DNA from 2 places in the Isoptericola sp. NPDC057653 genome. Region 1 is predicted to be linked to the other one. Evidence: predicted binding sites of a transcription regulator. Region 1 holds the regulator's gene; the other holds the start of a gene.

Region 1 (11,487 bases):
TGCGGGTCCGCGGGGTCCAGCTCGGTCAGCTCGTACCGGCCGTCGGCGTAGCCGCGCCAGCGCACCGGCGGCGCCCCGGGGGAGCGGGCCGAGCGGGAGACCAGGTCGATCTCGTCCGCGACCATGAACGCCGACAGCAGCCCGATGCCGAACTGGCCCAGGAACTCCTCGCGCCCGCCGCCGAAGCCGCCGCCGAGCGCTCCCGCCAGGGGGTCGGTGGCGGGGTCCAGCGGGTCGGCGTCCCGCTTCGAGCTGCGGCCGATGGTGGCCAGCAGGTCGCGCGCCTCGTCGGTCGTGAGGCCCACGCCCGTGTCGTGCACCTCGAGGCCACCGTCGTCCAGCGGCCGCAGGAGCACGCGAGCGGGCGCGTCGGCGTCGAGGGCGCGGCGCGCCGTGATCGCGTCCACGCCGTTCTGGAGCAGCTCGCGCAGGTAGACCCGCGGGCTGGAGTACAGGTGCCGGCTGAGCAGCTCGACGAGCCCCCGCAGGTCGACCTGGAACGCGTCGGTGCCGCTGCTCACCGTGCGTCGCCGGCGGTCTCGGGCGCGGGGTACCGCTCGTCGAGGGTCTCGAAGAACGACAGGCCTGTGGCGAGGCCGCAGTCGACGATGCGCTCCAGCTGCTCGTCGTTCGCGCCGCTGCGCAGGTCGGTCGCCACCTCGGCGTACACGACGACGCCCGAGCCGTCGTCCTCCGGGCGGGCGAAGACCTTGGGCCAGATCCGCTCGACGTTCCAGGCGTTGAGCAGCCCGGTGAGCGTCTCCAGCTCGGCCACGGGCAGCGTGCGGCTCCAGCGGCCGCGGATCTGCAGGATCCCGCGCGGCTCGCCCACCAGGAGGAAGTAGAACGTGTTGTCGTCCCAGACGCCGCCGAGGTCGCCGTCGTCGTCGATGCCGAAGTACCAGTCCCGGCGCGTCATGAGCGCCTCGAGCCGGTCGCGCGTCAGCGCGGCGGGGGCGGCGGACGCCGCGTCGGTCGGCTTGGTGAAGTAGCCCATGGGTCCTCGGTTCCGTGCGATGGCCGGGGCGCGCGAAGATCGTCGCGCCGGGCAGCGGTGTGGGTGGCGAAGGACACCCTAACCAGCCCGTCCGACAGGCGGCCCGGGCGGGTCGTGGCCGTCGGGCTAGGGTCGTCGCGTGAGCGCACCGCCCCCCGCCCCGAGCCCGTCGGGCGCCCCCGTGATCGTGGCCGTCGTCGGCCCCACCGCCACAGGGAAGTCCGACCTCGCGCTCGACCTCGCCCAGGCCCTGTCCCGCGGGGGCGAGGCCGACCTGCGCGGCGCGGCCGACGCCGAGGTCGTCAACGCGGACGCCTTCCAGCTCTACCGCGGCATGGACGTCGGCACCGCGAAGGTGCCGGCCGTCGAGCGCCGGGGGATCGTGCACCACCAGCTCGACGTGCTGGACCCGCGCGAGGACGCGTCCGTCGCGCGCTATCAGCTCGAGGCCCGCGCCGACCTCGACGCCATCGCGGGCCGCGGCGCCCGCGCCGTCGTCGTGGGCGGCTCCGGGCTCTACGTGCGGGCCCTGCTCGACCACATGGACTTCCCCGGCACCGACCCCGACGTGCGGTCCCGCCTCGAGGAGCGCGCCGAGCGGGAGGGCCGGCGGGCGCTGCACGACGAGCTCGCCCGGCTGGACCCCGGCGCCGCGGCGTCGATCGGACCCCACAACACGCGCCGGATCGTCCGGGCGCTCGAGGTCATCGAGCTCACCGGGCGCCCGTACACGGCGAACCTCCCGCGCCAGGAGCACGTGCGGCCGGCCGTGCAGATCGGGCTGGACTGCGACCGTGAGGTGCTCGACGCGCGGGTGGCCCACCGCGTCGAGCGGATGTGGGACGAAGGGCTCGTCGCCGAGGTCCGCGGGCTCGCCTCCCCGGAGCAGGGCGGCACCGGGCCCGGGCTCGGCACGACGGCGGCCCGCGCCGTGGGCTACGCGGAGCTGCTCGCGTGCTGGCGCGGGGAGCTCACCCTCGACGCCGCCCGCGAGGCGATCGTGGCGAACACGCGCCGCCTGGCGCGCAAGCAGATGGGCTGGTTCGGCCGCGACCCGCGCGTGCGCTGGCTCGACGCCGGGTCGCCCGACCTGCTCGAGGAGGCGCTCGCGGTGGTCCGCGCCGCCGACGGGGGCACGCTGCCGGCGCCCGGCACGCGGGCCGTGCGCCGTAGTCTGGGCTCATGACGCTGCGCTTCACCAAGGGCCACGGCACCCAGAACGACTTCGTGCTGGTCGCCGACACCCGGGGAGACCTTGAGCTGACCCCCGAGCACGTGCGGCGCCTCACCGACCGGCGGGGCGGGATCGGCGGCGACGGCGTCATCCGGCTCACCCCCACGGCGGCGATCGCGCGCTCCGGGGAGCCGGTCGCCGACGCGGTGCTCGCCGAGGAGCCCACGGCGATCTGGTTCATGGACTACCGCAACGCCGACGGCTCCGTCGCGCAGATGTGCGGCAACGGCGTGCGTGTCTTCACCGCGTTCGCCGAGCAGCTCGGCCTCGCCGACCTCGCCGACGGGCAGGAGCTCGCCCTCGGGACCCGGGCCGGCGTGCGCCGGGTCCGCAAGGAGCCGGGCGGCTGGTACGCCGTCGACATGGGCGCCTGGTCGCTGCCCGGCGGGGACGAGGCCGCCCGGCGCGGGGCGGACGCGGCGGTGCTGGTGCGCGGCTGGTCGGCGCCCCGGCCGGCGCTGGGCGTCGACATGGGCAACCCGCACACCGTGGTCGCGCTCGCGCGCACCGAGGAGCTCGAGGACGCCGACCTGACCCGCGCCCCGGAGGTGGACCCGCTGCCGCCCGAGGGCACCAACGTGGAGCTCGTCGTGCCGCTGCCGGAGGCCACGGGTCCCGACGGGAGCCCGGTCGGGCGACTGCGCATGCGCGTGCACGAGCGGGGTGTGGGCGAGACGCGCTCGTGCGGGACGGGCGCGTGCGCCGCGGCGCTCGCGGTGCGCGCCTGGGCGCTCGCCGGCGCGGCCGGCCCCGTGCCGGACATCTGGGAGGTGGAGGTGCCCGGGGGCCTCGTGCGGGTCCGTCTGCTCGAGGGCGGGCACGTGGAGCTCGCCGGCCCGGCGGAGCTCGTGTTCAGCGGCGAGACCGAGCTCTGACCCCTGACCCGTCGAGCCCGCGGTCGGTCAGACGACCCGCAGGACGCGGAACCCCTTCGAGGACGTGGTGCGCTCGACGTCGCGCCCGAGCTCGTCCTCGATCCACCGGGCGAGGGAGTCCGAGCCCAGGTTCTTCTGCACCACCAGCCACGCCTCCGCCTCGGGGGCGAGGCGCGGGAGCCAGGCGCGCATCAGGTCGTGCAGCACCGCCTTGCCCACCCGGATCGGCGGGTTCGACCAGATCGCGGCGAACCGCACGTCGTCCGGGACCTCCTCCGCGCGCACCGCGCGGACGTTCTCCAGGCCGAGCCGGTCCGCCGTCGAGCGCAGCAGGTCGAGCGCCCGCTCGTTGACGTCCACCGCCCAGACGGTCGCGTCGGGCGAGGTCAGCGCCATCGTGAGGGCGATCGGGCCCCAGCCGCAGCCGAGGTCGAGGAGGTCGCCGGTCGCCGGCGGCACCGGCACCTCGCGCAGCAGCACCTGGGTGCCCTTGTCCACGCCCCCGGGGGAGAAGACCCCGCCCGCGACGTCCACCTCCACGTCCTGGCCGGCCAGCCGGACGACGGCGCGGCGGCGCTCGGCGTCGGAGGCCGGGCGGGCGGTGAAGTAGTGGTCGGGCTGCTCGGTCACCCGCCGATCCTAGGTCGCCCGCGGCCCGGACCCACGAAATTCTCTCCGCCGGGACGATCTCGCGTGGGACCCTTGTTGGAGCAGAAGGACGGCCAGGCCGTCGATCCCGACCCGAGAGGCACACCTTGACCCACACCCCGACCAACCCCGACACCCCGCAGGCCGACGAGACCTCCGGCGCCGAGAGCACGGCGGCCGACCGGCGCGCGGCCGAGCGCGACGCCCAGGCGATCGCGCAGGACGTCGTGGCTCGGGTGCTCGCTCGGGCCGGGACGGCGCGCGCCGAGGGCGCCACGGTGCACACGACGCACGACGGCGACCAGCTCGACCTGGAGGAGCGGATCTCGCTGCGCCGCGTCGGCGGGCTCTCCACGGAGCTCGAGGACGTCACCGAGGTCGAGTACCGGCAGCTGCGCCTGGAGCGCGTCGTCCTCGTCGGCCTGTACTCCGGCGGCGAGGCCGCCGCCCGTGACGCCGAGGTCTCGCTCCGCGAGCTCGCGGCCCTCGCGGAGACGGCAGGCTCGCAGGTCCTCGACGGCCTGCTGCAGCGCCGGCAGAAGCCCGACCCGGGTACCTACCTCGGGTCCGGCAAGGCGGCCGAGCTGGCCGAGGTCGTCGCCGCCGTGGGCGCCGACACGGTCGTCGCGGACACCGAACTGGCGCCCTCCCAGCGGCGCGCGCTCGAGGACATCGTCAAGGTGAAGGTCGTCGACCGGACCGCCCTGATCCTCGACATCTTCGCCCAGCACGCCAAGTCGCGTGAGGGCAAGGCGCAGGTCGAGCTCGCGCAGCTCGAGTACCTGCTCCCGCGCCTGCGCGGCTGGGGCGACTCGATGTCCCGCCAGGCCGGCGGCCAGGTGGGCGGACAGGGCGCCGGCATGGGCTCCCGCGGCCCCGGTGAGACGAAGATCGAGCTGGACCGCCGGCGGATCCGCAACCGGATGGCCAAGCTGCGCCGCGAGATCGCGGCGATGGCGCCCGGGCGCGAGACCAAGCGGCTGGACCGCAAGCGGCACGGCGTGCCGAACGTCGCGATCGCGGGCTACACGAACGCGGGCAAGTCGTCGCTGCTCAACGCGATGACCGACGCCGGCGTCCTCGTGGAGAACGCCCTGTTCGCCACGCTGGACCCGACCGTCCGCAGGGCGCGCACCGAGGACGGGCGCCCGTACACCCTCACCGACACCGTCGGGTTCGTGCGCCACCTGCCGCACCAGCTCGTGGAGGCGTTCCGCTCCACCCTCGAGGAGGTGGGCGACGCCGCGCTGCTCCTGCACGTGGTCGACGTCTCCCACCCGGACCCCGAGGGGCAGATCGCCGCGGTCCGCGAGGTGCTGGCCGAGATCCCCGGCATCGCCGACGTGCGCGAGGTCGTGGTGCTGAACAAGGCCGACGTCGCCGACCCGGCCGTGGTCGGTCGCGTACAGCGTCGCGAGCGGCACAGCGTCGTCGTGTCCGCCCACTCGGGCGAGGGCATGGCCGAGCTGCGCGAGCTGGTGGCCGCCGAGCTGCCCCAGCCGCAGGTCGAGATCGACCTCGTGGTGCCGTACTCCCGTGGCGACCTCGTGCACCGCGCGCACGAGACCGGCGGCTCCGTGGCCGAGGAGCACCTCGCCGAGGGCACGCGCCTGCGCGGTCGCGTCGACGAGGGCCTCGCGGCGGAGCTGCGGCACGTCGCCGTCACGGGCTGACCACCCGGCGGCGGGCGCTCCCTCCGGGGGCGTCCGCCGCCGTCCCCCGTCCTTGGCGCGCGGCGTCCGGGGGTCGGTGACCCGCCCTAGGATCGTCGGGTGACCTCCGCCGACACCCCCGACGCCCAGCAGCTCCTCGACCTGGCGGTGGGGGCGCTCGGCGGCGGCCGGCGCGACGGGCAGCACCAGATGGCGGCCGCCGTCGCGGAGTCCGTCGAGGAGGGCCGGCACCTGCTCGTCCAGGCCGGCACCGGCACCGGCAAGTCGCTCGCCTACCTGGTGCCCGCCGTGCGGCACGCCGTCGTCGACGGCAAGCGCGTCATCGTCTCGACGGCCACCCTGGCGCTCCAGCGCCAGGTCGTGACGCGCGACCTGCCCCTGGTCGCGGAGGCGGTGGGGCCGAAGCTGCCGCGCGCGCCCAAGGTGGCGCTGCTCAAGGGCTGGCACAACTACCTGTGCAAGCACAAGGTCACCGGCGGGTACCCGGTCGAGGGCGCGACCCTGTTCGACCTGCCCGCCGACCCCGGCCCGGGCGAGGGCGCCGGTGCCGAGCAGCACCCCGCGCCCACCGCGTCGCGCGGCCGCGGCGGTCGTGCGGACGACGCCGCGAGCCTCGCCGACCACGTGCGGCGGCTGCACGCCTGGGCGGACGAGACCGACACCGGCGACCGCGACGACCTCGTCCCCGGCGTCCCGGACCGCGCCTGGCGCCAGGTGTCGGTCACGGCCCTGGAGTGCCTCGGCAACCGCTGCCCCCTGCTGACGGAGTGCTTCCCCGAGCACGCCCGCGCCGCGGCGCGCGAGGCCGACGTCGTCGTGACCAACCACGCGATGCTCGGCATCGCCGTCTCTGGGAGCCCCGGCGTACTGCCCGAGCACGACGCGGTCGTCGTCGACGAGGCCCACGAGCTCGCGGAGCGCGTGACCGCGGCCGCCACCGTCGACCTCTCGCTGACCGTGGTGGAGCACGCCGCGCGCCTCGCGCGCCGCCACGGGGGCACCGAGACCTCGGCGCTCGACGCGGCGTCCCAGCAGCTCGGCACGCTGCTCGCCACCGCCCCGGCGGAGCGCTTCCCCCAGGGCCTGCCCGACGACCTGCGCGTCGCCGTCGCCGCCGTGCGCGACGCCGCGCGGGAGCTCCTCACCCGGCTCAAGCCCGCGGGGGAGCCCAAGGGCCAGGCCGCGCCGGACGCGGGGATGAAGATGGCGCAGTCCGCCGTGCTGCAGCTCTTCGAGGTCGCGGAGCGGATGGCGGCGGAGGACACGACGGCGGACGTCCTGTGGTGCTCCCGGCCGCCCGAGAACGCCCCCTGGGCCGGCGACGGTGTCACCCGGCTGCACGCGGCGCCGCTGGCGGTGGCGGGCCTCATCCGCACGCACCTGCTCGGGGAGGCCACGGGCGTCTTCACCTCCGCGACCCTCGCCCTCGGCGGCACCTTCGACCCGGTGGCGCGGTCCCTGGGCCTGGCGGGCTCGGGCGGCACGGGCGAGACGGCCGACTGGACCGGTCTCGACGTGGGCAGCCCGTTCGACTACCCGCGCCAGGGGATCCTCTACGTCGCCCGGCACCTGCCCGCCCCGGGCCGCGAGCCGACCACCGACGCCCAGCTCGACGAGATCGCGGGCCTCATCGAGGCCGCCGGCGGCCGCACCCTCGGGCTGTTCTCCTCCCGGCGCGCGGCGCTCGCCGCGGCCGAGGCGATGCGTGAGCGGCTCGACGTGCCGATCCTGTGCCAGGGCGACGACCAGCTGCCCACCCTGGTGAAGGCGTTCGCCGACGACCCGGCGACGTGCCTCTTCGGCACCCTGTCGCTCTGGCAGGGCGTGGACGTCCCCGGGCCCAGCTGCCAGCTGGTGCTCGTCGACCGGATCCCGTTCCCGCGCCCGGACGACCCGGTGAAGGCCGCCCGGGCCCGCTCGGTCGAGCAGGCGGGCGGCAACGGGTTCATGCAGGTCTCCGCCACGCACGCGGCGCTGTTGCTGGCCCAGGGCGCCGGCCGCCTGGTGCGCACGGGGGACGACCGGGGCGTCGTCGCGGTCCTCGACCCGCGGCTGGCGACGGCCCGCTACGGGTCGTTCCTCACCCGGTCGATGCCGGACTTCTGGCCCACCACCGACGGCGAGCTGGTCCGCGCTGCGCTGCGGCGCCTGGACACCTAGCCTGGGCCCGTGGACGGCACACGCAGCACGACCAAGCTCGCGATCGTCGGCGCCGGCGCGGTGGGTTCCACCCTCGCGTACGCGGCGCTCGCCCGGGGGGCGGCGCGCTCCGTCGCCCTGATGGACGTCAACCGCGCCAAGGTCGAGGCCGAGGTCCTCGACCTGCGGCACGGGAGCATGTTCATCCCGCAGGCGGAGATCGAGGGCTCGGACGACGTCGAGGTGTGTCGCGGGGCGGACGTCGTGGCCGTCACCGCCGGGGCCAAGCAGAAGCCGGGCCAGAGTCGCCTGGACCTGGCCGAGGCGACCGTGGGCCTCACCCGCACGATCCTGCCGCAGCTCCTCGAGGTCGCCCCGGACGCGGTCTACCTCATGGTGACGAACCCCGTCGACGTGGTGACGTACGCGGCGCAGGAGATCAGCGGGCTGCCGCGCGAGCGCGTCTTCGGCAGCGGCACCGTCCTCGACTCCTCCCGGCTGCGCGACGCGCTCGCCCGGCACTGCGGGGTCGCCGTCGGCAACGTGCACGCGAACATCGCGGGCGAGCACGGCGACTCGGAGATCGTGCTGTGGAGCTCGGCGACGATCGCCGGGGTGCCGCTGCTGGACTGGCGCCCCTTCCGCGGGCGGCCGCCGCTCGACGAGCCCGCCCGGCACCGGATCGCCACGGACGTGGTGGAGTCCGCCTACCGGGTCATCGCCGGCAAGGGGGCCACGAACTACGCCGTGGGGCTGGCGGCGACCCGCATCATCGAGGCGGTCCTCAACGACGAGCACCGCGTGATGAACGTGTCGTCGCGCCTGGACGGCTTCTACGGGATCAGCGACGTCTGCCTCTCCGTGCCGTCCCTCGTCGACCGGCGCGGTGTGGCGGAGACGATCGACACCCCGCTGTCCGACGACGAGGTCGCCGGCCTGCGGGCGTCGGCCGAGGGCATGCGCGAGGTGCAGCGCCGACTCGGCCTCTGAGCCCCTGACGCGCCGGACCCCCGGCCCGGTGCGGGCCGGGGGTCCGGCGTCTCGTCAGAGGCTGCGGAGCACGGCCACGACCCGGCCGAGCACCTGGGCCTCGTCGCCCGGGATGGGGGAGTAGGCGGCGTTCTGCGGCATGAGCCACGTGTGGCCGCCGGTCTGCTTGAAGGTCTTGACCGTCGCCTCGCCGTCGATCATCGCGGCGACGACCTCGCCGTTCTCCGCGACCGGCTGGCTGCGCACGACCACCCAGTCGCCGTCGCAGATGGCGGCGTCGACCATCGAGTCGCCCGCCACCTTGAGCAGGAACAGGTCCCCGTCGCCGACGACCTGGCGGGGCAGGGGGAAGACGTCCTCGACGACCTGCTCGGCGAGGATCGGGCCGCCCGCCGCGATCCGGCCCACGAGCGGGACGTAGGAGGGCGCCTCGGCCGGCTGCGCGTCCGAGCCGGCGACCGACCCGGCGACGAATCCCGGCGTGCGCGGCGCGGAGACCTGTCCCTCGCCGTCCGACGTCGCGGGCGCCTCGGGGTCGACGACCTCGATCGCGCGCGGCCGGTTGGGGTCGCGGCGCAGGAAGCCCTTGCGCTCCAGGGTGGTGAGCTGGTGCTTGACCGACGAGGGGCTCGCGAGGCCCACGGCCTCGCCGATCTCCCGCATGGTCGGCGGGTACCCGCGGTCCTCGACGGAGCGCCGGATCGTCTCGAGGACGCGCCGCTGGCGCGGGGTGAGCCGGTCGGCCGAGGGGACGATCTCGCTCACCGACGCGAGCGCGGCCTCGGGGGCGACAGGCGTGTCCTCGGGGGTCTCCTGCCGCGCCGGCCACGGCGTGGCAACCGTCGTGGACGCCGGGGCCTGGTCCCGTCCGCTGGTCATCGCGTTCTCCGTCCTGCAGGGGCGCGGCCCGCGGGCGGGCCGATGAAATCCGACAAACCTTCCATCGCGCTGCTGGTCACTCTAGGCCAGTTCCGGCCCGACATCAAACATCTGTTCGATCAGCCCTCGACCGTGTCGCCGGGACGTGGTACACCTAGTACAGCAGTTCGACGTACAGGTGTTCGACGAACGGATGTTCGACGGCAGCCGCCCGACGGGCGACGACGCGACGTGAACCGGAGGCAGGACGATGCAGAACCCGCGCAGCACCACCGACGCACCCGGGTTCCTCGGGCTGGGCGGGCTCCGGCTCAGCCGGCGGGGGCGCGTCGTGATCGCCGCCCTCGTCCTGCTCGTGCTGGTCGCCGCCGGGCTCGTGGGCCAGCGCGCCGTCGCGGACGCGCCGGGGTCGGGCGTGGAGGTCCGGCTCCACACGGTCCAGCCGGGCGAGACCCTGTGGCAGTACGCGCGCTCGGTCCGGGACACGGGCGACGACCTGCGTGACGTCGTCGCCGACCTGCGCCAGCTCAACGGCCTCACGACGGCCGAGCTGCAGGCCGGTCAGGTGGTCCTCCTGCCCGAGGACTGAGCGCGCGCTGCGCGACCTGGGCGGCGACGGTGCGAGGATGGACCCTGCTTGCGCCGGGCGCGGCGTCCCGCTTACCTTGTCGGGCAGCCGGGCGCCGGTCCGGAGCCGAGCGCAGGAGACCAGCGATGCACTGCCCGTTCTGCCGCCACGCGGACTCGCGAGTCATCGACTCGCGCACCTCCGACGACGGTTCGTCCATCCGCCGACGGCGGCAGTGCCCGGCGTGCCAGCGCCGCTTCACGACGATCGAGACGGCGAGCCTGTCCGTCGCCAAGCGCTCCGGCGTCACCGAGCCGTTCAGCCGTGACAAGGTCGTCGCCGGGGTGCGCAAGGCGTGCCAGGGCAGGCCCGTGAGCTCCGACGACCTCGCGCTGCTGGCGCAGCGGGTCGAGGAGACGCTGCGGGCGTCGGGTCGTCCCGAGATCGAGGCGAATGAGGTCGGGCTGGCGATCCTGGGGCCGCTGCGCGAGCTGGACGAGGTGGCCTACCTGCGGTTCGCGAGCGTCTACCAGTCGTTCGAGTCCCTCGAGGACTTCGAGAGCGCGATCACCTCCCTGCGCGCGGAGCGCGAGGCGCGCGCCGACGACGCGGAGCGGGACGGGGACACCGAGGGCGCGGAGCCCGCGACCGTCGGCCGCGACGCGTCGCGCTGACCCAGGGCTCCGCGACCGTTCGCGGCCCCGTGTGCCCGCTCCGGGCGCAATGCTCTTGGCGCGACGCGCGGCGGTAGAGCATGCTGGTCGGCACCAGGTGCTGCGCGGTCTGCCGTGCGAGCACGTCCACCCCGACGATGACGAGGTGATCGTGATGACGACGGACGACGCCAAGGGCGCCAAGCCCAGCGAGGACACGAAGGCGCGCTTCCGGGAGGCGCTGGAGCGGAAGAACGCCGCCAGCCACCCGACCGCCGGCAAGGACGGCAACACCGGGCAGGTGCACGGCTCGGAGACCTCCGGCCCCGTGCAGAAGATGTTCCGCCGCAAGTCCGGCTGAGCAGTCCGGTCCCACGACCACGCGAGGGCGTCCCCGGGTCTCCGGGGACGCCCTCGGCGTGTGTCGGCGTGTGTCGGCCTGTGTCGGCCTGTGTCGGCCTCGTGTCAGCGCGCGGCCGGTCCGGGCGGGAACTCGGGCCGCTCGAAGGCGTCGCGGATGCGCAGCCGGATCGTCGACGGCATGGCCTGCAGCTTCGCGGAGGCGCCGCGCTGCGTGACGTCCGAGATGTCCGTGACCACGTAGCCGACCTCGCCGCGGGTGGCGAGCATCTGCGCCTCGATGTTGGCGCCGTGGTCCGCGAAGACCTGGTTCACGGCGGCGAGGACGCCCGGCACGTTGCGGTGCAGCAGCATGATGCGGCCCACGCCGGTGTGCGCGAGCTGCAGGTTGGGCAGGTTGACCGAGAGGGTCGTCGAGCCGGTCTGCACGAAGTCCCGGAGCTTCTTCGAGACGAACTCGCCGATGGCCTC
Region 2 (11,487 bases), on a different contig from region 1:
TACTACGACCTCGACACCGGCCTCCTCAGCGTCGTCAGCTGGGACCTCAACCTCGCGCTCGGCGGGATGGCCGGGCCCGGCGGCATGGGCGGCCAGATGCCCGACGGCGGGATGCCCGACGGCGGGATGCCCGACGGCGGGATGCCCGACGGTGGGATGCCCGACGACGGAGGGACGGACGGCCCGCCCGGGGGCGAGCAGGGCGGCCCGGGCGGCGGGACGGGCGGCGGCATGATGAACAACAACGCCCTGGTCACCCGGTTCGAGGCGAACGCCGACTTCTCCGCGATGGTCGACGACGCCGTGAGCGCGTTGACCGCCGAGTGGATCGATAGCGGGAAGGCCGCGGCGCTGGTCGACGAGGTCGCCGCGCGGGTACCCGCCACGGACGGCGTCGACCAGGCCACCATCGACGCCGACGCCACGACCGTCCGGTCGAAGCTCACCGCGGGCGGGGCGGACGACGCGTCCGCCACGGGGCCCACGGACAGGTCGTCGAACGGGTCCACAGGCGGGTCCACAGGCGGGTCCACGGGCGGGTCCACGGGAAGCTCCCCGGAGAACGGATGACCGACGCCAGACCGCCCGGGCTGCGGGAGCGCAAGCGCGCCGCGGCCCGGGCGCGGGTCGAGGCGGCCGCCGTCGACCTCTGTCTCGAGCACGGCTACGCCGCGGTCACCGTGGCACGGATCTGTGCCGCCTCCGGGGTCGCGCAGAGCACCTTCTTCAAGTACTTCGGCAGCAAGGACGCCGCGATCCTCGGCCGGCCGCCGCACCCGAGCGAGGACGCGGTCGAGGCGTTCGTCGGCGCGGACGGCCCGCTGCTCGACGACCTGGTCGCCCTCCTCGTCACCGGGGCCCGGGAGGCGGTCGGCGACCTCGACCTGTTCCGGCGGCGGTTCCAGCTCCTGGAGGGAGACGCGCGGCTGAGGTCACGGGAGATCGGGCACCTCGCGGGGCCGCGGTCGTGGGCCGTGACCGCGGCGCGGAGGCGGCTGGAGCGCACCAGCCGGCTGCCCGCGCCCGACCTCGACGCGCGGGCGCACCTGGCCGTCGTCCTCGCCTCGGGGCTCCTGCGGCACACCCTCTGGTCGCTGCCGGTGGCCCCGGGCGCGCCGTGGGACGAGGCGCTGCGCCGGAGCCTCGCGCTGGCGGGCTCGCTGCTCGCCGGGGGACGCCCGGCCGTCCGGCGGGGCCCGCCGACGGCGTCGCCCGGGGCCCGCGGTCGACGCCGTCCGTAGCCGAGAAGGGCTCAGAGCGGCTTGCGCATCTGCTGCGTGACGACGGCGTACCCGGAGGTGTCGTACAGCGCGACGGCGGTCGCGTTGCGCCCGTGGACGTTCAGCTCCAGCGCGGTCGCGCCCGCCTCCCGCGCCGCGTCCTCCGTCGCCGCCAGGACCGCGCGCCCGAAGCCCTGCCCCCGCCGCTGCTCGAGCACCTCGATGTCGTAGAGGAACGCGACGCCCGGCAGGCAGTGCGGCGGGTCCAGCGCCACCCAGGCACGACCCACCGGCTCCCCGTCGGCGTCCACGGCGAGCCGGACGAGCATCCGCTCGGTGGCGAGCCCCTGCGGGAGCAGCTGGGCGCTCTCCTCGCGGGCGCGGCGCACCGACCCCTCCCACGGCCAGCGGCCCGCGGCGACCTGCTCGGCCGCGTAGCCCTCGGCCAGCTCGTCCTGCCACTCGTCGAACTCCGTCGGGGTCATCTCGCGCAGCGTCACCGTCGTCATGCGGGCATGTTGGCACGCGGCGAGCCACAGCGTCGCGGACGCGCCCCGCGGAGCGGTCGCAACCCGTCCGAGCACCCGTCCGCGCACCCGCCCGAGCACCCGTCCGCGCACCCGAGCACCCGAGCACCCGTCCGAGCACCCGTCCGCGCAAGGGCCGCCGCACCGCCAGGCCGGCCGTCAGAACGGCGGTGCCCCCGGGTCGCTCTGGCGGAGCAGGCGACGTGGAGCGAGCGGGCGCCGGTCGTCCCCGCGTGAACCCGCCTCGGCCGGCGGCCTCGAAGGCTCCGACGGACCCGACGGCCCCCGACGACCCGCGCACGGTCCGCGCGCCTCGCCGCGGGTGCGCCCGGTGGGCGACGTCCACGTGAGGACGCCGTCGGACGCGCGGACGACGCGCCAGCCCGTCTGGTGCTTGAGCACGTGATGGTGCCGGCACAGATGGGTGAGGTTGTCGGCGGTGGTGGCGCCCCGATCCGCCCAGGCCCGCACGTGGTCGACGTCGCTGCCCGTCGCGGCGCGGGTGCAGCCGGGGAACGTGCAGGTGAGGTCGCGAGCCTGCAGCAGCGCCCGGAGGGCGGCGGGCACGGTGTAGGTGCCGGCGTCGGCGGTCAGGACCGTCGCGTCGACCGGGTCGACGAGGAACCTGCGCAGCGACGGCGCGTTCGCCGTCAGACGGGCCGCGGTCTCCGCGTCGACGGGCACCTGACCGTCCAGCTCGGCGACGTCGCCGGCGTCACCGGCGAGCAGCGTGAGCACCGGCACCGTGAGCCGCACCGACGGGGCGATCCGACGTGTCAGCTCCACGAGGTCCGGCACCGCGTCGCGACCCCCGCCGGTCCCCACGAAGCCTTCGACACCCCCGACGTGCGTCGGGGGGCCTGCGGCTGCGCCACCGCCGGGTGACGGGGCGTCCCTCGACCCGCCGAGGTGCGGGGCGAGGAGGAGTGCGGCGAGCGCGTCCGCGCACAGCTGCCCGACCCCGCGGGGGTCGCCGCCGTCCCGGGCGGTGCGTGCGGCGCGGGTGAGCCGGTCGTGGATCGCGTGCGCCGGCGCGGCGGGCAGGTAGGCGGTGAGCCAGGCCATGCCGTCGGCGCCGGGGTCGAGATGGACCGCCCGCTTCTCGGCGGCCGCCCGGTGCCGGACGGTCAGGGACACGGGGTGCGCCCGGTCGCGCGCACGGCGCAGGCGCCGGCGGAGCTGCGGCAGCGTGTCCCGACCCGCCGCGGGCACCACGCACGCCTCGACCTGGTGGCGGGCGGCGGAGTCGGGGAGGTCGGCCAGCGTGTCGGCGACGGCGCGGGCGTGGGCCGCCGAGAAGCGGCCGCGGCACAGCCCGACGAGTGCCGGCTCGGTGACCGCCCCGAAGCCCCCGCTGCCCCCGACGTCCACGGCCGCCTCCGTCAGCACGCGGGCGGTGTCGACGAGGTGCCCCGCCTCCTGCCCGGACAGGCGGAGGGCCACCGCCAGGTCCGCGGTGAACGCCCGCGTCGCGAGCTCGTGCCGCCGCACCGACGACGCCCGGCGCAGCTCCGGGTCCCGGTCGTCGAGCAGCACCCGCTCGCACCCCGCCGCCGCACGCCGTGCCCGCTCGACCGCGAGCAGCTTGGCTCCCTCCAGCGCGTCGATGCGTGCCTGGATCGCGACGGCGTCGTCGATCGCCGCCGAGACGTCGTGCACCGACGGACGCGGCCCTGGGTCGACGCTCCGGAGCACGGCGGCGGCGACGGGCTCGACCGAGCCGCTTCCCGCGCCTTCGCCGTCATCGAACATACGTTCGACCCTAGGGGTTGGCGACGCCGCCCGACAAGGCCTGTGGACGACCGTCCTCGACGGTCGGGACGTGGCAGGACGTGGCAGGACGTGGCCGGACGCCGCCGCGGCGCACCCCGCGGCTATCCGCGGAACGCGTCGAGGTTGCGGCCGACCCAGTCCTCGAACGACGTCGCCGGCCTGCCGAGGACGGCCGGCACGTCGGGGCTGATGCGACGTTCCTCGGGCGTCGGCCTGCCGAGGATGTCGAGCGTGCCGTCGGCCACCGGGGCGGGCATCGCCCGGAGCAGCTGCTCCCTCGCCCGGTCGTGACCCAGCTCGACGAACCGCAGCTCCTCGCCCAGCGCCGCACCGAGGATCTCGGCGCGTCGCCGGGGGCTGGTCGCCTCCGGTCCGGTGAGGCCGTACACCCGTCCTGCGTGGCCGTCGCCGGTGAGCGCCGCCGCGGCCACGTCCGCGATGTCGCCGGGGTCCACCGCGGGCAGCGCCACGTCGGCGTAGGGCGCGAGGACGGTGCGTTCCGCGCGGACCGACGGCACCCAGGCGAAGGCGTTGGTGGTGAACCCGCCCGGGCGCAGGATCGTCCAGTCGAGGCCGGACGACCGCACCGCGGTCTCCAGCGCGGCGAGCGGCGCGTGCGACACCGACGTGGGCCGCGTGCCGGCCGCCTGCGACGACAGCAGGACGACGCGGCGAACCCCCGCGTCGGCCGCCGCGCGGAGCAGGGCGGGGCCGTCGACGTGGGCGCCCGCTCCCGGGACCAGGAGGAACAGGGCCTGCGCCCCCACCAGCGCCGGGGCCACGCCGGCCGGGTCGGCGAGGTCTGCGACGACGGGGCTGACGCCGGGCCGGGACGGCAGACCCGACGTCACCCCCCGGGAGACGGCGGTGACGGCGTGGCCGGCGTCCGCCAACGACTCCACGAGCGGGCGGCCGACGTTTCCTGTGGCACCGGTGACGACGATCATGGACGTGCTCCTCGCATGCGAAAAGTACCGGCGCCGCGGCCCCGGGTGGCGTCCGAACGACGCCGACCCGAGGAAACTAGGAGCACCCGTCGAGCACGTTCCCCCGGGAAAGTATTGGAGCGGCATGTCCCTCACCGACCAGACCGACGTCGACCCCCTGGCGGCGTGCAAGATCAGCCCCGCCGTCGACCTGCTCTTCAGCCGCTGGACGACGCCCATCCTGTGGACGCTCCACCGGTCGGGCCCGGTGCGCTTCGTCGAGCTGGAGCGGCGGCTGGCGGGCATCACGCCGAAGGTCCTCACCCAGCGGCTCCGCCAGCTCGAGCGCGACGGCCTCGTGCTGCGGCACTACCACGCCGAGGTGCCGCCCCGGGTCGAGTACGAGATCACCGACCTCGGCCGGAGCCTGTCGCCCGTCTTCGCGGCGCTCGCCGACTGGACCGACGAGCACCTGCCCGCCGTCGAGGACGCCCGCCACGCCTACGCCGGCCCGCTCCCCCGCTAGTCGACCGCCTCACCGGTGGGGTCGTTCGCCACCACGGCGTCGAGGCGCTCGCCGCCGACGGGCTCGCGGTGCCACGCGACGAGGCGCCAGCCGGACGCGGGGTCGCCCTCGACCTCGATGAGGCCGGTGTTCGCGAGCGGGGTGTGCGCCAGCTCGTCGACGTCGAGCCCCTTGACCCGCGCGCCGGACCACGACCGGATCGCCGCGCCGTGCGAGACGGCGAGGACGACGCCGTGGTCCCGCGCGGCCAGCGCGGCGACGGCGTCGTCGAACCGGGCGAGGAACGCGTCGCCGTCGGGGCCGCCGGGCATGCGGCGGGCGCGGTCGCCGCGCGACCAGGCGAACACCGTCTCCAGGTAGGTGTGGTGGTCGGCGAGGTCCGCCGACATCTCCAGGGAGCCCGCCTCGATCTCGCGCAGCCCGCCCAGGACCGTGGGGCGCAGGGTGCGGTCGTCGGCGAGGGGCTGGGCCGTGAGGCTGGTCCGCAGGAGGGTCGAGACGGCGAGGGCGTCGATGCGCCGCCCCTCCAGCGCGAGCGGGACGGCGGCGGCCTGCTGCTCCCCGAGCGGGGTGAGGCGCGGCCCGGGGGCACCGGTGTCGAGCAGTCCGGCCACGTTGGCGGGGGTCTGTCCGTGTCGGAGGAGAAGGAGACGCATGGTCCTAGCCTGCGCCATCGCTGCGAGGATGACCGGATGCCGATCTCCGTCGTCCCGTCCTCCCCCGACTGGCCCGCCGCGTTCGAGGGGGTCGCGCGCACGCTGCGGGCGGCGCTCGCCGGGGTGCCGACGGCCGTCGTCGAGCACGTCGGGTCGACCTCGGTGCCCGGGCTGGCGGCGAAGCCGGTCCTCGACGTCGACGTGATCGTCCCCGCCGCGGACGTCGCCGCGGCGGTGCGGGCGCTCGAGGCCGTCGGGTACGCCCACGCCGGCGACCTGGGCCTGCCCGGCCGCGAGGCGATGGACGCGCCCGACGACGCCCCCGCCCGCCACGTCTACGTCTGCGCGGCGGGGACGCTGCACGTGCGCAACCACCTGGCCGTGCGGGACGTGCTGCGGCGCCGCGACGACCTGCGGGACGAGTACGGCGCGGTGAAGAGCGCGCTCGCCGCCGACCCCACGATGGACATCGACCGGTACCTCGCCGGCAAGTCGGCCGTGCTGCAGAAGATCCTCGCCGAGTCGGACCTCACGCCGGGCGAGCTCCGCGAGATCCTGGGCGTCAACGATCCCGGCGCCGACGACCCGTCGGCCTGACGGCGGCTCAGCGCAGCCGGTAGCGCCGCTCGGGCCGGCCCGCGGTGCCGTAGTTGAGGCGCACGGCGGCGCGGCCCGTCGCCGCGAAGTGCTCCAGGTACCGGCGCGCGCTGACGCGGCTGACGCCGATCTCGTCGGCGCACTCGGCGGCGCTCAGCTCCGCGCCGTCGGCCAGGGCCGCCAGCACGGCGTCCGCGGTCTCCTGGCTCAGCCCCTTGGGCAGCGCGGGGCGCGCCGCGGCGCCGGCGCGCGACGGCTGCGGCGCGAGGAGGGCGTCGATCTCCGCCTGCCCCGGCCCGCCCGGGCGGTCGAGGCCGTCGAGCGCCTCGTGGGCGCGGCGGAACGCCTCCAGCCGGGCCGTGAGGTCCTCCGACGCGAACGGCTTGACCAGGTAGTGCGCGGCCCCGCCGGCCGCGGCCGCGCGGACCGTGTCCGCCTCGCGGGCCGCCGTGATCACGACGACCCCCAGGTCGTGGCCCGCCGCGCGCAGCCGGCGCAGCACCTCGATGCCGCCGATGTCGGGCAGGTGCACGTCGAGCAGCACGAGGTCCGGGCGCAGGGCCTCGACCGCCGCGAGCGCGTCGGCACCCGTGTGCGCCTCCCCGACGACGCGGAAGCCGTCCACCCGCTCCACGAAGCGGCGGTGGATGGACGCGACCATGAAGTCGTCCTCCACCACCAGCACGTCGAGGCTCACGCCTGCTGCACCCCCTGATCGGCTCGTCCCGCCCCCGCGACGGCCTGCGGCAGCCGCACGATGAACACGGCGCCGCCCTCCCCGTCGCGGGCGTCGCCATTGTGCACCGTCACGACGCCGCCGCGGCGCTGCGCCAGCACGTGCACCAGCGCGAGGCCGACGCCGCGCCCGGTCGCGCCCTGCGGCTTCGTGCTCCAGCCGCGGCGGAAGATCGCGTCGGCCTGCTCGGGCGGCACGCCGCGCCCGGTGTCCGCGACCTCGACGAGGACGTCGTGCGCGGGCCCGTCCAGGGCCAGGCGCACCCGGACCATGGCGGCGCTCGCGACGCCCTGCGCGCTCGGGCCCGCGGCCCACGCGGCGGCGTCCACCGCGTTGTCCACCAGGTTGCCGAGCACGGTGTTGACGTCGGCGGACAGGTCGGGGTCCAGGCGCGGCAGGGCGCTGCCCGGGTCGACGACGAGCTCCACGTGCCGCTCGTCCGCGAGGCTCGCCTTCGCGATGAGCAGGGCCGCCACCGCCGGGTCCGCGACCCGGGACGTCACCACGTCGCTGAGGGCCGCGCGCCGCCGGGTGAGGCGGTCGACGAACCGGCCCACCTCCTCGTACTCCCCCAGCTCGATGAGGCCGGAGACGGTGTGCAGCTGGTTGCTGAACTCGTGGGTCTGCGCGCGCAGCGTCTCGGTGACGCTCTCGCGCGCGTGCAGCTCGCTCTGCAGCGCGAGCAGCTCGGTGCGGTCGCGCAGCGTGGTCACCGTGCCGGCCGGGCGGCCGTCGTGCAGCACGCGCCGGCGGTTGAGCACCAGCACCGTGTCCCCCGAGACCAGCACCGCGTCGTGCACCTCGTCCGTGCCGCGCAGCAGGTCGGCGACGGCGGGCTCCAGGCCCACGTCGGCCAGGCCCGGGTCGTCCAGACGCCGCCCCGTCAGGTCGGGGGCGTCGTCCGCGAGGCCGAGCAGCGCGCGGGCGCTGTCGCTCACGAGGCTCACCCGGCCGTCGTCGCCCACCACGACCACGCCCTCGCGGATGGACCGCAGCACGCCCTCGCGGTGGTCCGCGAGCGCCGCGATCTGCGCCGGCTCCAGCCCGCGGGTGCGGCGCTTCACCAGCCGGGCCAGCAGCCACGACCCGGCGGCCGCGAGCGCCGTGCCGATGCCGAGCACGACGAGCACGTCCCCGCCGGCGCGGGACACGCGCTCGGCGAGCGGCGGGTACGGGTCGGCGAGCACGACGACGGCGACGGGGTGCGGCGCGCTGCCCCCGTACACCGGCACCCAGGCGGCGATGGAGCGCCCGTCGAGGTCGGTCACGTCGCCGCTGCCCGCCCGCTCGGCGGCGCCGGCGGGCAGGGCCAGCCCCTCCCCGACGCGCGTCGGGTCGGTCGCGACCAGCACCCGGCCGTCGAGGTCGGCGACGTAGGCGTGGGTCGCGTCGACGAAGTCGGCCCGCGTCTGCAGGTAGAAGCCGAGCGCCGCCGCGTCGGGGGTGTCGGTGGCGAGCGTCTCCTGGACGGCGGGGATGCCGGCCAGCCCCTCGGCGGCCACCTCGAGCCGGTCCGCGCGGTCGTCGCGGAACTGGGCGTCGGCCTGCCCGAGGAACACGACGGCGGCCGCCGCGACCACCACGAGGAGCACGGCGAGCTGCAGCAGCAGCACCTGGCCGGCGAGGGTGAGGTGGCCGCGGGAGCGGCGTGAGGGGCGTGACCGCAAGTTCCACAACCTCCTTTGGTTGTCCAATGATGACGCGCCCGGCGGGCACCTGTGACGATCGCACCCGGGGCACAGCCGCCCCGCAGCACCGACAAGTCTGGAGGAACCGATGTCGACGACGACATCCGGCCCCCCGAGCGCCGTGCCCGCACCCCCGCCGCCCCGCGCGGCCGGGCTCGTGCCGTCGCGCAGCCACGGCCGACGGCGCGGCACCCGCGTCGCCCTGGCGGCCGCGCTCGCCGCCACCCTCGTCGCCGTGTCCGCCGCCTGCGGCGTGACCCGGGGCGACGACTCGACCGACCTCGACATGTGGATCCCGAACAGCCCCGGCGGCGGCTACGACCAGACCGGCCGCGCGGCCGTCGGCGTCCTGGACCGCGACGGCATCACCGGCGGCGACATCCAGGTCACCAACATCCTCGGCGCGGGCGGCTCGGTCGCCATGTCGCGGCTCATGGGCGAGGCCGGCAACGAGCGGCTCATGATGACGCTCGGCCTCGGCGTCGTGGGGTCCACGTACTCGTTCGGCGTGGACGCCCGCCCGCAGGACGCCACCCCGCTCGCCCAGCTCATCGAGGAGCAGGAGGGCGTCCTCGTCCCCGCCGACTCCCCCTTCCGCACCATCGACGACCTCGTCGACGCGTGGTCGCAGGACCCGTCGTCGGTCGTGCTGGGCGGCGGCTCGTCCCCCGGCGGACCCGACCACCTGTTCCCCATGCAGCTCGCCCAGGCCACGGGCGTCGACCCGAAGGAGCTGCGCTACGTCTCCTACGACGGCGGCGGGCCCCTGACCAGCGCGCTGCTGGGGCACAAGATCCAGGTCGGGTTCTCCGGCCTCGCCGAGTTCGAGGGGCAGATCGCCGCAGGCGAGCTGCGCGTGCTCGCCGTGTCCGGCGAGGAGCGCGTGGCCGAGGACGTCCTCGCCGACGTCCCGACGCTCACCGAGAGCGGCATCGACCTCGTGTTCACCAACTGGCGCGGCGTCGTCGCCCCGCCCGGCATCAGCGACGAGGCCCGCGACCGGCTCGTCGACTACCTCACCCGCATGCACGACTCGCCCGAGTGGGAGCAGGCCCTGGCCGACAACGGCTGGACGGACGCCTTCACCACCGGCGACGACTTCGAGCAGTTCCTGCGCGAGCAGGACCAGCGGGTGTCGACCACCCTGAGGGAGCTGAACCTGCTGTGAGCACCGACGTGGAGACCCCCGCACCGGGGGCCGCGGACCCGGGTCCGCAGGGCCCGCCCGGGACGCCGCGCGTCGACCGCGCGCAGTACGGCCTCGCCGCCGTGCTGCTGGTCGTCGGCGCCTACACCGTGTACGACGCGAGCACCCTGGAGGTCGGGTTCGCCGACCCCGTGGGCCCGCGCATCTTCCCGATCCTCATCGGCGGCGGCCTGGTCGTGACCAGCGTGCTGCTCGCCGTCGCGACGGCGCGCGGCTCGCGCCCGGAGCCGGAGGCCGGCGAGGACGTCGACGTCACGACCGCGGCCGACTGGCCCACCGTGCTCAAGCTGGTGGGCGTCATCCTGCTGACGATCGCCACGGTGACGTGGCTCGGGTGGGCGCTCGCGGGCGCCATCCTCTTCGCCGGCGCCGCCTGGGCGCTGGGCAGCCGCACGCACCTGCGCGACGTCCTCGTGGGCCTCGTGCTCGCGGTGGGCAGCTGGTACGGCTTCGTCGTCGGGCTGGGCATCCCGCTCACCCCCGGCGTCCTCGACGGAATCCTGTGAGGCGGTGACCTGATGGAGAACCTCGGACTGCTGTGGGACGGCCTCGGCGCCGCCCTCACCCCCATGAACCTCCTGTACGCCGCGGTGGGCGTGCTGCTCGGCACGTTCGTCGGCGTGCTGCCCGGCATCGGGCCGGCGATGGCGATCGCGCTGCTGCTGCCCGTGACGTTCGGGCTGGAGCCCACGCAGGCGTTCATCATGTTCGCCGGGCTCTACTACGGCGGCATGTACGGCGGGTCGACGACGTCGATCCTGCTCAACACCCCCGGCGAGTCGGCGTCCGTGATGACGGCGCTGGAGGGCAGCCGGATGGCCCGCGCCGGCCGCGGCGCGCAGGCGCTGGCGACGGCGGCCGTCGGGTCGTTCGTGGCCGGCACGATCGGCACCCTGCTGGTCGCGTTCTTCGCGCCGTCGCTGGCCGACGTCGCGGTCGAGATCGGCGCGCCGTCGTACTTCGCCCTCATGGTGCTGGCGCTGGTCCTGACGGCCACGGTGCTCGGGTCGAGCCCGCTGCGCGGTCTCATGTCCCTGTTCGTGGGCCTGACGATCGGCCTCGTGGGGCTGGACCTCAACACCGGCCAGCCGCGCCTGACGTTCGGCGTCACCCAGCTCGTGGACCGCCTCGACATCGTGGTGGTGGCGGTCGGCATCTTCGCCCTCGGCGAGGCGCTGTGGGTGGCCGCCCACCTGCGTCGCAAGCCCGCCCAGGTGGTCCCCGTCGGGCAGCCGTGGATGGGTCGTGAGGACCTGAAGCGCTCCTGGAAGCCGTGGCTGCGCGGCACGGCGTTCGGCTTCCCGTTCGGCGCGCTGCCGGCCGGCGGCGCCGAGCTGCCGACGTTCCTCTCCTACGTCACCGAGCGCCGGCTGTCCAAGCGCGGCGACTTCGGCAAGGGCGCCATCGAGGGCGTCGCCGGCCCCGAGGCGGCGAACAACGCGTCCGCCGCGGGCATGCTGGTGCCGATGCTGGCGCTCGGCCTGCCCGTGACCGCCACGGCGTCGGTGATGCTGTCGGCGCTGCAGGGGTACGGCATCCAGCCCGGCCCGCAGCTCATGACCGAGCACGCGGACATGGTGTGGACGCTGCTGGCCAGCCTGCTGATCGGCAACCTGCTGCTGCTGGTGCTC

What was found. The regulator LexA, encoded in region 1, represses DNA repair genes until DNA is damaged. The targets are predictions, from matches to a motif close to TCGAACANNTGTTCGA.
Region 2: the regulator LexA is predicted to act here: its motif matches at 3,492-3,507, upstream of ACFU9A_RS19180 (DUF222 domain-containing protein).

The regions. Positions count from the first base shown of each region.
Region 1 is NZ_JBHVHP010000001.1:2,371,493-2,382,979, forward strand. It holds gene ACFU9A_RS10820 (HSP90 family protein) at 1-521, opposite strand, end outside; gene ACFU9A_RS10825 (YbjN domain-containing protein) at 518-997, opposite strand; gene miaA (tRNA (adenosine(37)-N6)-dimethylallyltransferase MiaA) at 1,137-2,183, shown strand; gene dapF (diaminopimelate epimerase) at 2,180-3,106, shown strand; gene ACFU9A_RS10840 (class I SAM-dependent methyltransferase) at 3,134-3,736, opposite strand; gene hflX (GTPase HflX) at 3,862-5,427, shown strand; gene ACFU9A_RS10850 (ATP-dependent DNA helicase) at 5,527-7,587, shown strand; gene ACFU9A_RS10855 (L-lactate dehydrogenase) at 7,597-8,556, shown strand; gene lexA (transcriptional repressor LexA) at 8,611-9,435, opposite strand; gene ACFU9A_RS10865 (LysM peptidoglycan-binding domain-containing protein) at 9,686-10,024, shown strand; gene nrdR (transcriptional regulator NrdR) at 10,150-10,677, shown strand; gene ACFU9A_RS10875 (DUF5302 domain-containing protein) at 10,832-11,017, shown strand; gene serA (phosphoglycerate dehydrogenase) at 11,122-11,487, opposite strand, start outside.
Region 2 is NZ_JBHVHP010000003.1:461,131-472,617, forward strand. It holds gene ACFU9A_RS19165 (CotH kinase family protein) at 1-570, shown strand, start outside; gene ACFU9A_RS19170 (TetR/AcrR family transcriptional regulator) at 567-1,241, shown strand; gene ACFU9A_RS19175 (GNAT family N-acetyltransferase) at 1,253-1,729, opposite strand; gene ACFU9A_RS19180 (DUF222 domain-containing protein) at 1,907-3,406, opposite strand; gene ACFU9A_RS19185 (SDR family oxidoreductase) at 3,622-4,467, opposite strand; gene ACFU9A_RS19190 (winged helix-turn-helix transcriptional regulator) at 4,592-4,972, shown strand; gene ACFU9A_RS19195 (histidine phosphatase family protein) at 4,969-5,628, opposite strand; gene ACFU9A_RS19200 (GrpB family protein) at 5,665-6,225, shown strand; gene ACFU9A_RS19205 (response regulator) at 6,233-6,922, opposite strand; gene ACFU9A_RS19210 (ATP-binding protein) at 6,919-8,628, opposite strand; gene ACFU9A_RS19215 (Bug family tripartite tricarboxylate transporter substrate binding protein) at 8,738-9,817, shown strand; gene ACFU9A_RS19220 (tripartite tricarboxylate transporter TctB family protein) at 9,814-10,362, shown strand; gene ACFU9A_RS19225 (tripartite tricarboxylate transporter permease) at 10,375-11,487, shown strand, end outside.